Regions from separate parts of the Arthrobacter sp. NPDC058288 genome, predicted to be linked through region 1. Evidence: riboswitches for the same ligand, from Rfam matches in the RefSeq annotation. Region 1 holds a riboswitch; each other region holds the start of a gene.
The links. Region 1 has a riboswitch for cyclic di-AMP ahead of ACFVWT_RS12965 (C40 family peptidase). Riboswitches for the same ligand answer to the same signal wherever they lie in the genome.
Positions count from the first base shown of each region.

Region 2: linked by a shared signal. The riboswitch ahead of ACFVWT_RS06270 (NlpC/P60 family protein) and the one ahead of ACFVWT_RS12965 (C40 family peptidase) in region 1 are both predicted to bind cyclic di-AMP.
Region 3: linked by a shared signal. The riboswitch ahead of ACFVWT_RS20825 (hypothetical protein) and the one ahead of ACFVWT_RS12965 (C40 family peptidase) in region 1 are both predicted to bind cyclic di-AMP.
Region 4: linked by a shared signal. The riboswitch ahead of ACFVWT_RS18945 (M23 family metallopeptidase) and the one ahead of ACFVWT_RS12965 (C40 family peptidase) in region 1 are both predicted to bind cyclic di-AMP.

Region 1 covers NZ_JBHVYH010000004.1:69,201-72,786, reverse strand. The annotation lists gene ACFVWT_RS12980 (molybdenum cofactor guanylyltransferase) at 1-40, opposite strand, end outside; gene ACFVWT_RS12975 (HNH endonuclease) at 88-588, opposite strand; gene ACFVWT_RS12970 (NlpC/P60 family protein) at 812-1,576, opposite strand; gene ACFVWT_RS12965 (C40 family peptidase) at 1,717-2,409, opposite strand; cyclic di-AMP (ydaO/yuaA leader) riboswitch at 2,462-2,655, opposite strand; gene ACFVWT_RS12960 (M23 family metallopeptidase) at 2,769-3,586, opposite strand, start outside.
Region 2 covers NZ_JBHVYH010000001.1:1,304,874-1,308,459, forward strand. The annotation lists gene ACFVWT_RS06255 (S-layer homology domain-containing protein) at 1-304, opposite strand, end outside; gene ACFVWT_RS06260 (hypothetical protein) at 288-854, shown strand; partial or broken gene ACFVWT_RS06265 (polysaccharide deacetylase family protein) at 806-1,318, opposite strand; cyclic di-AMP (ydaO/yuaA leader) riboswitch at 1,550-1,744, shown strand; gene ACFVWT_RS06270 (NlpC/P60 family protein) at 1,748-2,512, shown strand; gene ACFVWT_RS06275 (hypothetical protein) at 2,645-3,250, opposite strand; gene ACFVWT_RS06280 (DUF1918 domain-containing protein) at 3,445-3,586, shown strand, end outside.
Region 3 covers NZ_JBHVYH010000010.1:66,151-69,736, forward strand. The annotation lists gene ACFVWT_RS20820 (dolichyl-phosphate beta-glucosyltransferase) at 1-294, opposite strand, end outside; gene ACFVWT_RS20825 (hypothetical protein) at 507-1,262, opposite strand; cyclic di-AMP (ydaO/yuaA leader) riboswitch at 1,262-1,446, opposite strand; gene ACFVWT_RS20830 (ATP-binding protein) at 1,586-3,118, opposite strand; gene ACFVWT_RS20835 (response regulator transcription factor) at 3,122-3,586, opposite strand, start outside.
Region 4 covers NZ_JBHVYH010000008.1:150,922-154,507, reverse strand. The annotation lists partial or broken gene ACFVWT_RS18950 (IS5 family transposase) at 1-518, shown strand, start outside; cyclic di-AMP (ydaO/yuaA leader) riboswitch at 1,055-1,297, shown strand; gene ACFVWT_RS18945 (M23 family metallopeptidase) at 1,299-2,123, shown strand; gene ACFVWT_RS18940 (hypothetical protein) at 2,436-2,798, shown strand; gene ACFVWT_RS18935 (heavy metal translocating P-type ATPase) at 3,037-3,586, opposite strand, start outside.

The DNA.
Region 1 (3,586 bases):
ATGACCGGCCGCCGGCCAGGATTAAGGCATCAAACTCCACAAGGCCAGCCTAGCCATTGACGGCAGGACCGGCGCACAGATGATGACTTAGGCGGCGGATTCCGGGAGAAGGAAGGGGTCCCACGCGGGAGTGGGTTTTTCCAGCTCTTTGATCTGCCAGATGGTGCCGTGCGGAGGTGCAGGCACGAACCTGAGCTTCCAGCCCATCTCGGCAGGCGTGTGGTCGCCCTTCACGTTATTGCATCGAAGGCAGGCGGCCACCAGGTTTTCCCAGGAGTCCGCACCGCCCCTGGATTTCGGGTGGACGTGGTCAATGGTGTGTGCTGCCTTACCGCAATAGGCGCAGCGGTGGCCGTCACGGCGCAGGACGCCCCGGCGACTCACAGCTGTGGTGGTGTTGTACCGCGGCCGGATGTAACGGTTTAGGAGAATCACGGACGGACGGCCCAGAATCTCCTGCGGGCCAACGACAGGATCGTCGCCCTCGGCCACCACGCTAGCTTTTCCGGTCAGCACAAGAACCAGCGCCCGGCGGAAGGTTACAACCGCCAGCGGTTCATATCCAGCATTAAGAACGAGAGTGCGCATGCACATACCTCTTCACGGCCACACCCGTCAGGGGCTCGAGGGCCGGCTGCCCTCTGCTTGTCCGGGCTTTGGATCGACAACACAAGAGTAAACACTCAAGTGGCCGATCACCGAATCGGGCCTTTACCATACACTCCGTGTCGGCAAAAATTCACCTGCCGGAAACGCAGAAGAACCCCTGCCCGGAGGCAGGGGTTCTTCCGTCAAGCACTAGCTGGAGGCTTTAGCCGCCAACGCGGATGAAGACCGGACCGGAGCCGACGTTGACGCTGAACAGGGAGGTGGTTCCGCCGTTCCAGCCGCCGTGCACGGCCTGGCCGTTGCCGACGTACACAGCGATGTGGGCCATGCCCATGCCGCCGTTCTCGTAGTATGCGAGGTCGCCCGGCTGCGCCTCGGCTGCACTCACGGTGCGGCCCAGGGAAAGGTAACCTGCCGGCCAGCCGTGGTAGTTGATGCCCACGGCTGCAAGGGCGTTGGTGGCAAGGGCGGTGCAGTCCTGGGCAACTCCGAGCTGGGCGTATGCCGCAGCTGCGATCGAAGCGCCCATTCCGCTGGCAGCGGCGGGAGCTGCCGGGGCCGCGGGGGCAGCCGGTGCGGATACAGTCTCAGCGGCGGCAGCAGGAGCCGCCGCGGGGGTAGCCTCCTGAACCTCTACAACCGGCTTCGGAGCCTCAACGACCGGAGCCGGGGAGGTGGAAACAGCCGGCTTCTCGAAGGAGATGGCGATGCTGGAGGCGGCCGAAATGTTGGCCGGAGCGGAAGACTGAACTTCCAGGGTGGAAGCAGAGGTCGCTTCGCGCTGAACGTTGGTGTCGGCAGCGTTGGCTGCGATACCGCTCGTCAGGACCAGACCGGAGGCAGCAGCGATAACCGCAGCCTGACGGCCCATGCCACCGGCATTGTCGCCGACGGCCTTGGCAATGACAGCAAGCGAGTTGGTCTTGGTAACCTCGGCGCGATGCCGTGCGATGGCACGTGTAGTCATTAGTTCTCTCTTTCGTTTTCCTCAGACTGCATGGCAGGCCGCGGTTTTTGGACGCTCCGGCATCTTGGGGGTAAGCCGGAACGGCCCGAACAGGGTTTTTTAGCGAAGGACGCGCGCTTCAGCGAAGGGAAGCGCGTGTTTTAGCGAAGCGTGTAGAACGCAGAGGTGCCCGTGGCGGACACAGCGTGCAGGAGGGTGCCCTGCGAGGGGTTGAGCGCGCTGATCATCATGCCGTTGCCGACGTAGATGCCAACGTGGGCGCCGCCGTTTTGCATGACGAGATCGCCCGGCGCCGGAGTGGAGGTGGGCGTCATGGCTGTCCATGCATTGGTGCGGGGGATGCTGATGCCGGCCTGGGCGTAAACCCACTGGGTGAAGCCTGAGCAGTCCCAGCCGCTGGGAGTGGTGCCGCCCCAGACGTAGGGGCTGCCGATACCCGTGTAAGCGATAGCAGCAAGGCCCGATGCTGCTGCTGAAGAAGCGGCGTCGGCAAGCTTGCCCGCCTTGGCCTCTCCGGCAGCCTCAGTGGAGGCCTCGCTGGCATCTGTACCGGTGGACTGTGCCCGAACGGTTTCAACCTTGGGCGCTGCCTTCGTGGTCACTGCCGGACGCTCGAAGGAAACAGTCGCAGTCGGTTCTGCAGTTACGGTCAGCTGGGCCGACTGTGAGCCGGACTCCGTCGAAGCGGAAACGCCCAGGTTGGTATCGGCGGCATTTGCCGGCATCCCAACACTGAGGATCAGTCCGGAAGCAGCTGCGATGACAGCTGCCTGGCGACCTACGGTCCCGGCGTTGGCAGTAACGGCCCTGGAAACGGAGTTCAACGGGTTCATACGAACCGTTTGCGCGCGGTGGCGCGCAGAATTGTGACGTGCAGACACGAAGGTAGCCTCTCCCAATGCCTACGAGGTGAGCTGTCGGATTCGGATGGGAGTCACCCGGCCGCTCGGCTTCCTGGGAAGCGTTGCGACTTAACCCCAAGGTCTTCTTGCGAAGACCAAAATTGGTTCCCCCGCCTCTGCCAGACGATGTCATGCGAACGGACCTTGAGCGGTGGCAGAGTTAGGCAATCCACTCAAGAGCGCCAACTTCGGAAAAGTTGGCGTGCTCTAAACGGTACAGGATTTCCGAACGAATGTCACATTCAGGTCACGGCATGTCACAGGAATGCGAGAGTGACCCATCGCTTGGATCAGAGCCAGCCCAGCGGGTCGACGACTTCGCCGTTGACCATCACTTCAAAATGGAGGTGGCAGCCAGTGGAGGCTCCGGTGGTCCCGCTAAGCGCAATGACCTCGCCCCGGGTGACCTTCTGGCCGACCTGGACACTGGACGACGAGAGGTGGTTGTACGTGGTTTCCAAGCCGTTGCCGTGGTCAATCACCACACGGTTTCCACCGCCGTACGGGTGCCAGCCGGAGAAGGTCACGGTTCCGCTGGCCGCGGCGAACACGCTGGTGCCGCACTGGGCCGCATAGTCCTGGCCACGGTGGAACTCCCCGGCTCCGCCCGTAATCGGGCTGACGCGGAACCCGAATGGCGATGCGGTGACCATCTGTTCCAGCGGCGCACCCAGGCTGCCGGTGGATGCCGCGCGGGTGATGGTTCCCGCCGACTGCGCGCTCAGCAATTGCTTGAGCTTGCCGTCAGGATCCCCCTTGGTGGCCACGGTGGTCCGGTTGAAATCGATCTTGGCGCTGGCGGCGGCGGAGACCTCCGGCTGCGCCGCGACTGCGGCGGCGGCGTTTCCCGTGTCTGACGTGGCCACCATGGGGCCTGTTGACGGGACGGTCACGGTAAGGACCAGTCCGGTGGCGGCCAGCGCTATGCCTGCCTTCTGACCCACGCCGCTCGCCGAAGCGAACTCCGTCACCTGGCTGAACAGGCTCCGTCGCCGGCGCGCATCACGGTGTGCGTCGCGCGGCCTGACCGTCATTACGGCTTCGGCCACGGGGTACTCCGAAGCGGGACCTGTCGCCCTGCGGCGGCCCCTGACGGTCTGCGTGGTCA
Region 2 (3,586 bases), on a different contig from region 1:
AACGGTACACAAACGCGGCCACCTGGTCACGGTTGACGGCCAGAGCGGGCCGGAAGGTCTTTGTGCCGTCAGCTTCGGTCCAGCCGGTGGTAATGCCCTGGGACGCCAGCCAGGAAATCTCCTTGAAGAAGGGTGTCTGCGGCGTGACGTCCGTGAAAGGCGATGCTCCCGGCGCGTAGGCCGGGCTGCCCGCCAGCCGGTAGAAGAACGCAGCCATCATGTCGCGGCTGGCTGCAACGCCGGGACGGAACGTGCGAGTTCCGTCGCTTTCACGCCAGCCGACGGAGATGCCCTGGGCTGCCATCCAGTTGACCTCGGTGTACAGCGCCGCGCCCGGGGGTACGTCAGCAAACGAGAGAGGCGACGGCGAGGGAGACGGCGACGGGGATGGTGAAGGCGACGGAGACGGGGAGGGAGACGGAGACGGGGAGGGGGAGGGAGACGGCGGCGGCGACGTCACGGGGGACTGGCCCAATGCCTGCGCCACTGTACGGACCGACGTCGTGCCGTTTGCTGTCCGCGCCGCCAGCCACGTGACGAACTCCTTGAACAGCGCGGGGCTGATGGACAGCGACGGATCCGTTCCGTTCGCAATCTCGTGGAACGTCAGCTGCAGCCAGCCTCCGGTTGTCTCGGCGTTGGTGACCGTCGCCTGCAGGTCCGCCAGGGTCCAAGTGGCGGCCACCTGGTCCGGAGCCTTGGTGACCATGGGTTCCTGCGGCGGGAGCGTCTCGGCGACAGGGCAGTCGGCGCAACTGGCGGGAGAGCGGATGTCGCCGAGGCCCCGGGAGCTGGCATACCCGCAGCCGCTAACTGCGGACTGGGCTGTCGCATTTACCGCCGCGAAGGGGTAGGCAAAGTTCCGGACGGTGAAACCCCAGCCTTCGAGGGTCGACTTGCTGTTGCAGGCCTCCGCGCTGGCGGCCGCTGCGCTGAGCGTTGTCATGTCCGGGTGGGTCACGCTGTGGCCGCCGATTTCGTTGCCGTCGGCCGCGAGGGTGTTCAGGTTTGCCTGGGTGAGGAATCCGGACTGGCCCACAAAGGAGGTGGTGATGAAGAAGGTTCCCACCAGCCCGTGGGCTTTCAGCTCCTGCGCGGCCGCCAACTGGCTGCCCAGGCCGTCGTCGAATGTCAGGCTGACGATCGTTGGCGCCGCCGCCTTCGATGTGCCGGCTACGCCCACCACCGTGCTGACAGCAAGCAGCAACGCACCCAAAACTGCGACCCAGCGCCTCCCATGCCGGCGTCCGGGCGAAGGCTCAGTGGGTTCCGCGGCGCGATGCGCGGGCTTGCGGACAGGCTGATTCGACCAACGCATGATGCCTCCAAGCGTGTGAGTCCCCCCGCAAGAACATGCACGTAGACTACGCCTCGCGGCGTCAAGGGAAAACACTCGACTTTGATGAACGCATTACCCGAGTACACCGCTGCTACCTGCACGCGCGGCCTTGGCCGGATGGTGCCGTTATTCCAATGTGACATCGGCCGAGAGGCACGCGTACGGTGGAACGGTGCCCGTTATCCCAGATACGGGCACTCCCGGGCGGATTGCCTAACCCTGCCGCGGCCCGGGATCCGATCAAAACCATCCGGCAGGGACGGGGAAACCACTTTTGGCCTGCAGCGTTGTTGTGCAGGTCTTCGGGGTGAAGCCGCAAGCCGTCCGCTGAGCGGATGGCAACTGCGGCCGGGTGTCTCCCATCCGAATCCGACAGCTAACCTCGCAGGCATCGGGAGAGGTTACTTCATGTCTTCACGCACACTACCCGCTCAGCATCCGTCAACCGCGCCTGCAGGACGCTCCGGCTTCACAACGACCCGCGGCAGGAACAGGGTTGGCCGCCAGGCAGCGGTGATTGCGGCGGCTTCGGGTCTGGTCTTGTCCAGCGGAATGGCTGCTCAGGCCGCCGAGGCTCCCGCCGAACGCGACTCGGCGCCGGCGGCCGCCCCCGACACCCGGGCGCAGGCGGGTGCCCCGCTCAGCGCCGATTCCCACGTCCGGATCAGCTTCGAGCGCCCGGACATCAGCACCACCCCCGCTCCGGTGGAAGTGCCGGTCGCAGAACCTGCTCCGGTGGAAGCGGTTGCCCCCGCTGCAGCGCCGGTTCCGGTTGCGGCGCCGGAGGCTCCTGCCGTTTCCGTCCAGGTTCAGGCAGCGGCGCCCGCTGCGGCTCCGGCCCCGGCCGCCGGCGGTGTCAATGCCGCCATGGTTTCTGCTGCCTACGCGCAACTGGGCATTACGCAGGACTGCACCGCCATGGTGGAAAAGGCACTTGGCTCAGCCGGCATTCCCGTCGGCGACCTGGCACCCATGCAGTTTATGAACTACGGCTCGGTGGTGGGGGAGCCCCAGCCCGGCGACATGGTGGTGCAGTCCGGCCACGTGGGCATCTACATCGGCGACGGCCAGGTGATCAGCGGCGGCATGAACGGTGTCAACGCCACCGTCACGCACCCGTTGTCCTGGCTGACGGCCACCGGCGGCGTGACTTTCGTCCGCGCCGGAGCCTAGCCTTCCCGCCGCAGGCCTAACCCCCGATCCGTCCTCCCCGCCGGGCGGGAAACCCGCATGACAGGCCGGTGACCAGCTGCCTTGGGGCGGCGGGTCACCGGCTTTCCCGGATCCGTGCGGCGGGGCGGGTGTTCAGGTCGGAGACATCGCGACCTGGACCGTGCTCTCGCCCTGCGCGAACTTAATGCGCAGGACCGCCTCGCGCGTGTCCGCCGGGATAGTGAAGCGGACCTCGCCCGACTTGCTTGAATCGCCCGCGACTACTTCGTCCAGCCCGGAATCGGGGGAATTGCTGACTCCGCCCACATTCAGCCTGAACGCCGCGTCCCAAAAGTTGATGTCGTACCGGCCGTGGTTGGTGCATCTGAGCGTGAACGTCAGTGCGATCTTGCCGGACACATCCGGGCGGGCACGGGCGTCGAGAATCTCGTATTCGACGTCGGCAGCCCTGTAGTTGCGTCCGGCCGGCAGGGTCACGGCCCATTCCGGGCTGTCACCGGCGCCGGACCCTCCACCTACCGGGGGGACAGTGCCGTCCGTCTGGGTAGTGCGGTCCGGCTGCACGGAGGCTCCGCTGGCGGAGGATACAGCCGATGACGCGGCGGGCCGCCCGGCGTCGAACACCCCCAGCTGCCCCAGGCCGAGCAAAAGCCCCGTCACTGCAGTGATCACCGCTGCCGTGGCGGTCAGCAGACCGGGCAGCGTAGCCCACCAGCTCGTGGGTTTTTCCTCCGCCATAGCCGTTCCCCCTGGCTCCCGTTCCAAGGTCAAGATCCGTAGTATCCCTATGGTCCTGCCAAGCGGCCACGAACGCCAGATGGCGGTAGGGCGCGGCACGTGTGTCCCGGTCCGGCAGCGAGGAACTGTTAGTGCGCAACGGCCCTGTTGTCCCTGCCCCTACCCTCGTAATCTGGTTCTTGGAGGTGATTGCCATGAAGGCAGCCCAGGGAGACCGGATCACGATCCGGGGCAAGACGGTCGGATCAGCGGTCCGGCACGGCCAGATCATCGAGGTCCACGGCGCCGACGGGGCGCCGCCCTACGTGGTGCGTTTCGATGACGGCCATGAAACCA
Region 3 (3,586 bases), on a different contig from region 1:
GCTGGAATTGTCCGCCACCGTAATCCGGAACGGGTAGGGAAACGTATCGGCCAGGTACAAGTGGAGCTGCCGCAGGGATTGCTCCAGACCCTGTTCCTCGTTATAGACCGGGATGACTACATCCAGCACCGGCAGAGCGGTTCCTGTGGTGCCGGTCATGCGCGTATCAACGGGCGCCCGGCGGACGTGACCCTGCCGGGGGAACGTCGGGGCGGGAGGACCCGGCCGGGCGTCGGCGGCGGCCCGGGGTTGCGGGGGCGGCAGGGATCCCGTGGCCAGGTCTGTGGGCGTCATGGTTCAACTATGGTGCGGCCGCATATGAAGGATTTAGGCCAAAGCTGTGCAGCTGCTGTGGGTTTTACCGTCAACGGGAACAGGAACGGTGGCGCCGGTGACATTTCCCTGCCTCCAGGGGGAGGTAATCACGCCTATACGGCCGGAGGCCCCGAATCCAGTAGTAGATTCGGGGCCTCCGGTTTTACGAAGCAAGTTGGCCAGGCGCCGGTTTAGTACCAGTTGTTGGCGTAGTGGAAGTTCAGGGCGCCGCAGGGGGAGCCGTACCGTTCCTTCACGTAGTTCAAGCCCCAGTTGATCTGGGTGCGGAAGTTGGTCAGGTAGTCGGACCCGGCACTGGCCATCTTTTCGGCCGGCAGCGACTGGACAATGCCGTAGGCGCCGCTGCTGGCGTTCGTGGCAGTGGTCTTCCAATCCGATTCCTTGGTCCAGAGCGTGGTGAGGCATTGCATCTGGTCAGCCGCCCAGCCGTACGTTCCGAGCTGCGAGGCGGCATATGCCTGGGCTGCTGCGGGATCGTCAACTGCTACGGGCGGTGCCGGGGCGGGAGCCGGTTCAGGGGCCGCTGCAGGTGCAGGAGCTTCCGGCGCCTTCTCCGCCGGCTTCTCTTCCGACGATTGCGCGGTCACGCTGACAGAGGCCGGTGCGGGCATGGCGGAAACGAGGATCTTTTCGAACGCGAGCTTCGGTTCCGCGTCGGCAGTTGCCGCAGTGGTTCCTGCGCCCGTTGCCGATGTTGCGGGGGCTACGGGTTCGGAAGCCTGGCCGGCGGCACCGACGCCAATCAGCACAGCACAGGCCGTGGTTACAACTGCGGCCCGGCGGCCGGAGCCCTGCAGGCTGGCCGCGAACCGGGACAGCGGAGATGCCTTGGCAGCTGGTTCGGCGCGGTGGCGTGAGCGTTGCGCAGACGCTGCGGACTTGCGGGAAGCGGGCTCAGGACGTACTTCTGGCGTGGATTTAGTCATGGTTGCCTCTCGATGCCGGCGGAGTTAGCTGTCGGGTTCGGATGAGGTCATCCGGCCGCACGGAACTTCACGTGTCGGCTTCACCCCAAGGGCGGCTATGCAGAATGCCCGGAGACCTGGGTCCCCCGCCTCTGCCTGATCATGAGGAAATCCGGGTAGCGGCAGAGTTTGGCGTCCATCCGGATATGCGGCCGGAACGGTGGCCGCACTCTAAAAACCGTACAGGAGTCCGGCGCTTAAGTCACATTTCGGTAACGAGGATCACGACGGCGGCGCGTTGGCTTGCGCTTATGCCGGGTGCTGCAGGCCCGTCCGTGGCGGAGTTAAGCTTCCGGTGATTCTCCCGGGAGGCGCAGCGCGAATTCGGTGCGTCCCGGGCGCGAGTTGACCTCCACGGTTCCGCCGTGCGCCTCCACGATCGACTGCACGATCGACAGGCCAAGTCCGCTTGTTCCCTCGGAAGCCGCGGCGCCCGAGCCGCCGGAACCCGAGGCGGAGCCTGCCGGGCTGGTTCGCGCGGCGTCCGCCCGGGCAAAGCGCGCGAAAACCCTGTCCACAAATTCGGGCGGGATCCCTGCACCGTTGTCCGTGACGGTCACCACGGCGCTGCCGTCAGCCGACCGCATCACTCTGGTGACCACGGTGGTGCCCGGTTCCGTGTGCTTGCGGGCGTTGGAGAGCAGGTTGGCCATCACCTGGTGCAGCTGCTTGGCATCCCCGCGGACCACCACGGGCTCCTCCGGGAGCTCCAGTTGCCAGATGCGGTCCGGGGCCATGACCTTCTCATCGCTGACGGTCTCCACCGCGAGCTGCGTCAGGTCCACGTCGCTGATTTTCAGCGGCTGGCCTTCGTCGAGCCGGGCCAGCAGCAGGAGGTCCTCCACCAGGGTGGTCATGCGTTCGGACTGGCTCTGCACCCTGGCGAGGGATTTTTGGCCGTCCGGGGTGAAGTCTTCGGTCATCCGCATGAGTTCCGTGTAGCCGCGGATGGCGGTCAGCGGCGTGCGCAGCTCGTGCGATGCATCGGCCACGAACTGGCGCACCTTCGTTTCGCTTTGCTGCCGGGCCTCGAGTGCCTTGGACACGTTGTCCAGCATGAGGTTGAGGGCGTGGCCCACGCTGCCCACTTCCGTTCCGGGATGCGCGTTCGACGGCGGGACGCGGACTGCGAGGGCCACCTCGCCGGCGTCGAGCGGCAGTTGCGAAACCTGCGTGGCGACTTCGGACAGCTGTTCGAGGGGTTTCATGGTGCGCCGGATCAGCACCGTTCCGGCAAGGCCGATGAGGACCAGGCCGCCCATCGAGACGATCACCATCGTCCATACCAAAGAGTTGAGCGTGTTCTGTTTTTCGTTGAGGGGGAGTCCGGTGACAATCACGTCCCCGTACGGGGCCTCCACCGCCACCAGGCGGTAGGAGCCGTTGGACAGGGCCCGATCGACGGGTGTTCCGTCGTGCTGGAGTGCCAAAAGAATCTGGTTATCCTCGGGCGAGAGGGACGCCACGGTGGCGTCTTTGGCGAGGAACCCGGCGCTGCTGACATTCCCGTTATCGATGCGCGCGATGAGGGTACCCACACCTTGGCCCGGTCCTTCGAACCCGTCCTGCCTGCCGGACGGGTTGCTGGGCCGTGGCCGTCCTGCCTCGTTCGAGAGCCTTGAGGCCTGCCCCAGCCGTTCATCGAGCTGCCTGGTCAGGAAGGAATCCATGGAGGCATAGCTGAAGAGGCCAATCGCGCCGCAGATGGCCACCAGCAGCGCCATGGCCACCAGGACCAGCCGGGTGCGCAGGTGCCAGGTTGACGGATCAAGCCACCGGCGGCGGTCTCTGCGGATTTCGCCGGAAAGTGTGGGCACCGCTCAATCCGCCGGTTTGATGACGTAGCCCGCGCCGCGGACGGTGTGGATCATGGGCGGGTGCTTGGCATCCACCTTCTTGCGCAAGTAGGAGATGTAGAGCTCCACGATGTTGGCTTGGCCGCCAAAGTCGTAGTCCCACACCCGGTCCAGGATCTGTGCCTTGCTGACCACCCGCTTGGGGTTCTCCATGAGGTAGCGGAGGAGTTCGAACTGGGTGGCGGTCAGCTGTAGTTCCTCCCCGGCCCGGGTCACTTCGCGCGTGTCAACGTTGAGGACAAGATCGCCCACCACCAGTTCGGCGGTGTCCATGGCGGCCACCCCGGAGCGCTGGACCAGCCGGTGCAGGCGGAGGAGCACCTCTTCCATGCTGAAGGGCTTGGTGACATAGTCGTCCCCGCCGGCCGCCAGGCCGAGGATGCGGTCCTGGACGGCGTCCTTTGCCGTCAGGAAGAGCGCTGGCACCTC
Region 4 (3,586 bases), on a different contig from region 1:
TCGCCTCGACCATTGATCGGGCCCAACCAACACGGGACGAACCTTCCCCCGTGCCACAGGGGGGAACTTCCGAATTACAAGAAACTGTTTGAAGAACCACTGGACCACGCCATCGGGCGTTCCCGCGGAGGCCTGAGTACTAGGATCCATCGTGCCTGTGACGGGAAAGGTCGACCCCTGGCGATTCTGGCACCGGCCAGGCGTAGACTCGCCGATGTTCCCTGCTCTTATGCACGCGGTATGCGTACTCGTCCCGCGCGAACCTGACTCTGCTGCGGACCCGACGCATCAAAGCTGTGATCCCGGAGCCTTCGGGTCAGATCGGGCACCGAAAGCGTCGCGGCTCCCGCGGCGGCTGACCCGTGCACTTCGACTCCCAGGCCTACAAAGGCCGCAACAGCGTCGAACGGTCCTTCAGCCTCTTCAAGCAATGTCGAGCAATCGCAACCCTCTACGACTCGCTCTCACCTACCGTGCTGGAGTCGTCGTGCGTCGTCGTTATCTGGCTGCGTCAATAGGGAGAAACGACCTAGCCCTGGGTTCGCTCAATGTCCCCGGAGGGCTTGTGGATTACCAGCCCGCTGTCCTGCAGCTTTCTGACTATGCCGAGGCCGACGGGTTGGCGACCTTGAGACGGGCCGCCAGCTGGGTCGACCTGATCGGAGTGAGCTGCCACTCCGAGAACTTATAGATCGCTTCAACATTCTTCGACACGGGAAGAAGCAGCACACTGTCCTACATTTGACAACTGTTCCAAGCAACAGATCCGGCGTCGACAGACCATGGATCCCAGTTCCGAATGACGGCGTTCGCAACATCGGGATTGATTGTCACGGACGACAGGATGCACTCAACCCATCCCGAACGACCACTCGATTACTCCAAGGTCGCTTCCGTGCCTGAGCCAACCCTTCGGCGTAGTCCGCGGCGCATCGTTCGCGCCAGATGCTCTTCCCACCGGGCGCAGTGACGTGCCGTTCCGGAAGATAACGGATTTATTACCGTCGGATTTGTCGACTAGTATTTGAGTTCAAGCATCGATACCAAAGCGTTACCTGATCCGGAGCCGAGCTCTGCCAGCGGATCAGGTGCACGAGTCATCAACTGGCAGAGGCGGAGGAACCACAATCGGCAGTCTCGGGACTGCCTTGGGGTGAAGTCCGTCAGCAGCAAGCCCTCTTCGAGCAACGTTCCTCATGGACATCTTTGCGCAGGGTGCTTGTTACGGCGGACCGGGTCTTTGAACTCTCTGACCCGAATCCGACAGCTAACTTCGCAGGCTATCCAGAGAGGAAAACTTGGCCACGCAATACCCCAGGGGCCGTCGCCGCGCGACAGGCCCCGTTCCGGCGCTCCGGACGATCGAGGCGTTTACCGCGGCCAGGCCCCGCGATCCGCACAGGGAAGCACGCCGCCGCCGGGGGCCCTTCCGCCAGATCACTGATTTCGCCGGTGCCAGTGGCATGGGCCAGAAGGCCGGCATCGCGTTGGCAGCCACGGGCCTGGTACTCACCGTGAGCGTTCCGGTGACCGGCCCGGTGATGGCATCGCAACAACCTGGCCAGGGCGCGTCCGCCGTTTTTGCCGACGCCCAGCCTGAAATTTCCGCCGCCGCCGGCGCCGAGATAAGCTTCAGCCGCTCCGCCGTTGGCACACAGGCGGACCCGGACCGCAAGCTGAAACAGCTACTCAGTGCCCAATCGGCCGGTTCCATCACCCGCGCAGCCTCCGCCGGAACTCTTGTCGCTCCATTGGCTGCGATGACCACGGTTTCGCCTTTCGGGTACCGGGTCAGTCCCATCACGGCCGGTTCAGGGGATTTCCATCGGGGCCAGGACCTCGTGGCGCAGTGCGGCACTTCCGTCGCGGCCGCTGCTACAGGCACAGTCACCTTCGCGGGTTGGCACCCGTATGGCGGAGGGAACCGCGTGGTCGTGGATCACGGCAATGGTCTGAAAACCACATACAATCACCTGTCTTCCTTCAACGTGACCCAGGGACAGACAGTGTCCCGGGGGGACGTTGTGGCCTTCAGCGGGACCACGGGCGCCTCCACCGGCTGCCACCTCCACTTCGAGGTGGAAGTCAACGGCGAAGTTGTCGACCCGAACGGCTGGCTCTAAAGTCAACTGTTGCCCAGGCCTCCTCAAACCATTGACGGTGCTATCTGCCCGCAAGGCCAGGAAGAACACCAGCGCACGGGCCGCAGCGAAGTGGACCCGCCGGGACGGTCGGCATTGGCGGTTTGTCCCCGACCCGCCGGTGCTTAGCGTGGTGAACGCGGCGACGCTTGTGGGGTAGGGACAGCTACAGGAGTACCGGGCCAAACAGGCAAAATTGAGTGTCCTGAAGGTGGTTCCCGGGAGCAGATCAATGCCCGGTGGTCCGCTGCGCCGGCCGATAGAGCGCCCCGGGTGCCGCGACACGATGGGAGGATGAAGCGTCGTCTTGCCGCCCTGATCGGTGTCCCGTTCCTTCTCATGATGGCCGGCTGTGGCCAGGTGCAGGACGCCGCGAAAGGCATCGCCAGCGATACCGCCTCACAGGCAGCCACGGCCGCCGCCGACGTGGTACGGGGCCAGATCTGCTCGCCGCTGCAGGACGGTCAGCTCAGCGCGCAGGATAAGCAGGTCCTCTCAGGCCTGCTCTCTGCAGCGAGGGCCGCCGGCGTCCCGGCCGAAGTCATCACTCCGTTGGAGGAGATCGCCAAGGCCGGGGACCAGGTGCCGCCCGCCTCGGTCACGGCATTGCTCCAGGCGTGCGGCATCACACCGACCCCAACACCCACGAGCACGTAGCGCCACCGCACCCCGTGCCGGGACGCAAACCCCGGCCCTGCGTGCAAGGCGATGGCGGAAACCGCGGGAGCGTGGTCGATAGTCTTCTGCTGTGGGGATCTTGCTGCGGCCGCGGGCCCCACGGGAAGTAGCGGGCGCTAATGAGGGGCCCGACGCCCTCTTCTCCAGCCAAACCGCGTCCATCATCACCGGTGAAAGCAGGACTCCTGCTGTGCCGGACCGTGACATTGAAGGACCGCTATGTGGTTTTGGGTTCGCGGTAGGCCAGGAGGCGGAGGGCGTTGGCGACGACGAGCAGGGTGGATCCTTCGTGGATCAGGACGGCGAGGCCGATGCCGATGGTCCCGGTGATGGTGGCCGGAATGAGGATCGCGACAACGCCGAGGCTTGCCCAGAGGTTCTGGCGGATGATCCGGCTGGATTGGCGGCTGAGGTTCACGGCGAAGGGGAGCCGTTCCAGGTCGTCCCCCATGAGGGCTACGTCGGCGGTTTCCATGGCAACGTCGGAGCCGGCGGCGCCCATGGCGATCCCGACGGTGGCGTTGGCCATGGCGGGCGCGTCGTTGACGCCGTCACCGACCATGGCGACCTTGTGTTCGCGGGTGCGCAGGTCGATCACTGCCTTGACCTTGTCTTCGGGCAGCAGGTCCCCGCGGGCTTCGTCGAGTCCGAGCTGGCCGGCGACGGCGTCCGCGACGGTCTGGTTGTCGCCGGAGAGCATGATCATGTGGCGGATGCCGGCCTGGCGGAGCCGGGCAACGACGGGTTCCGCGGAGGTGCGGGGGGTG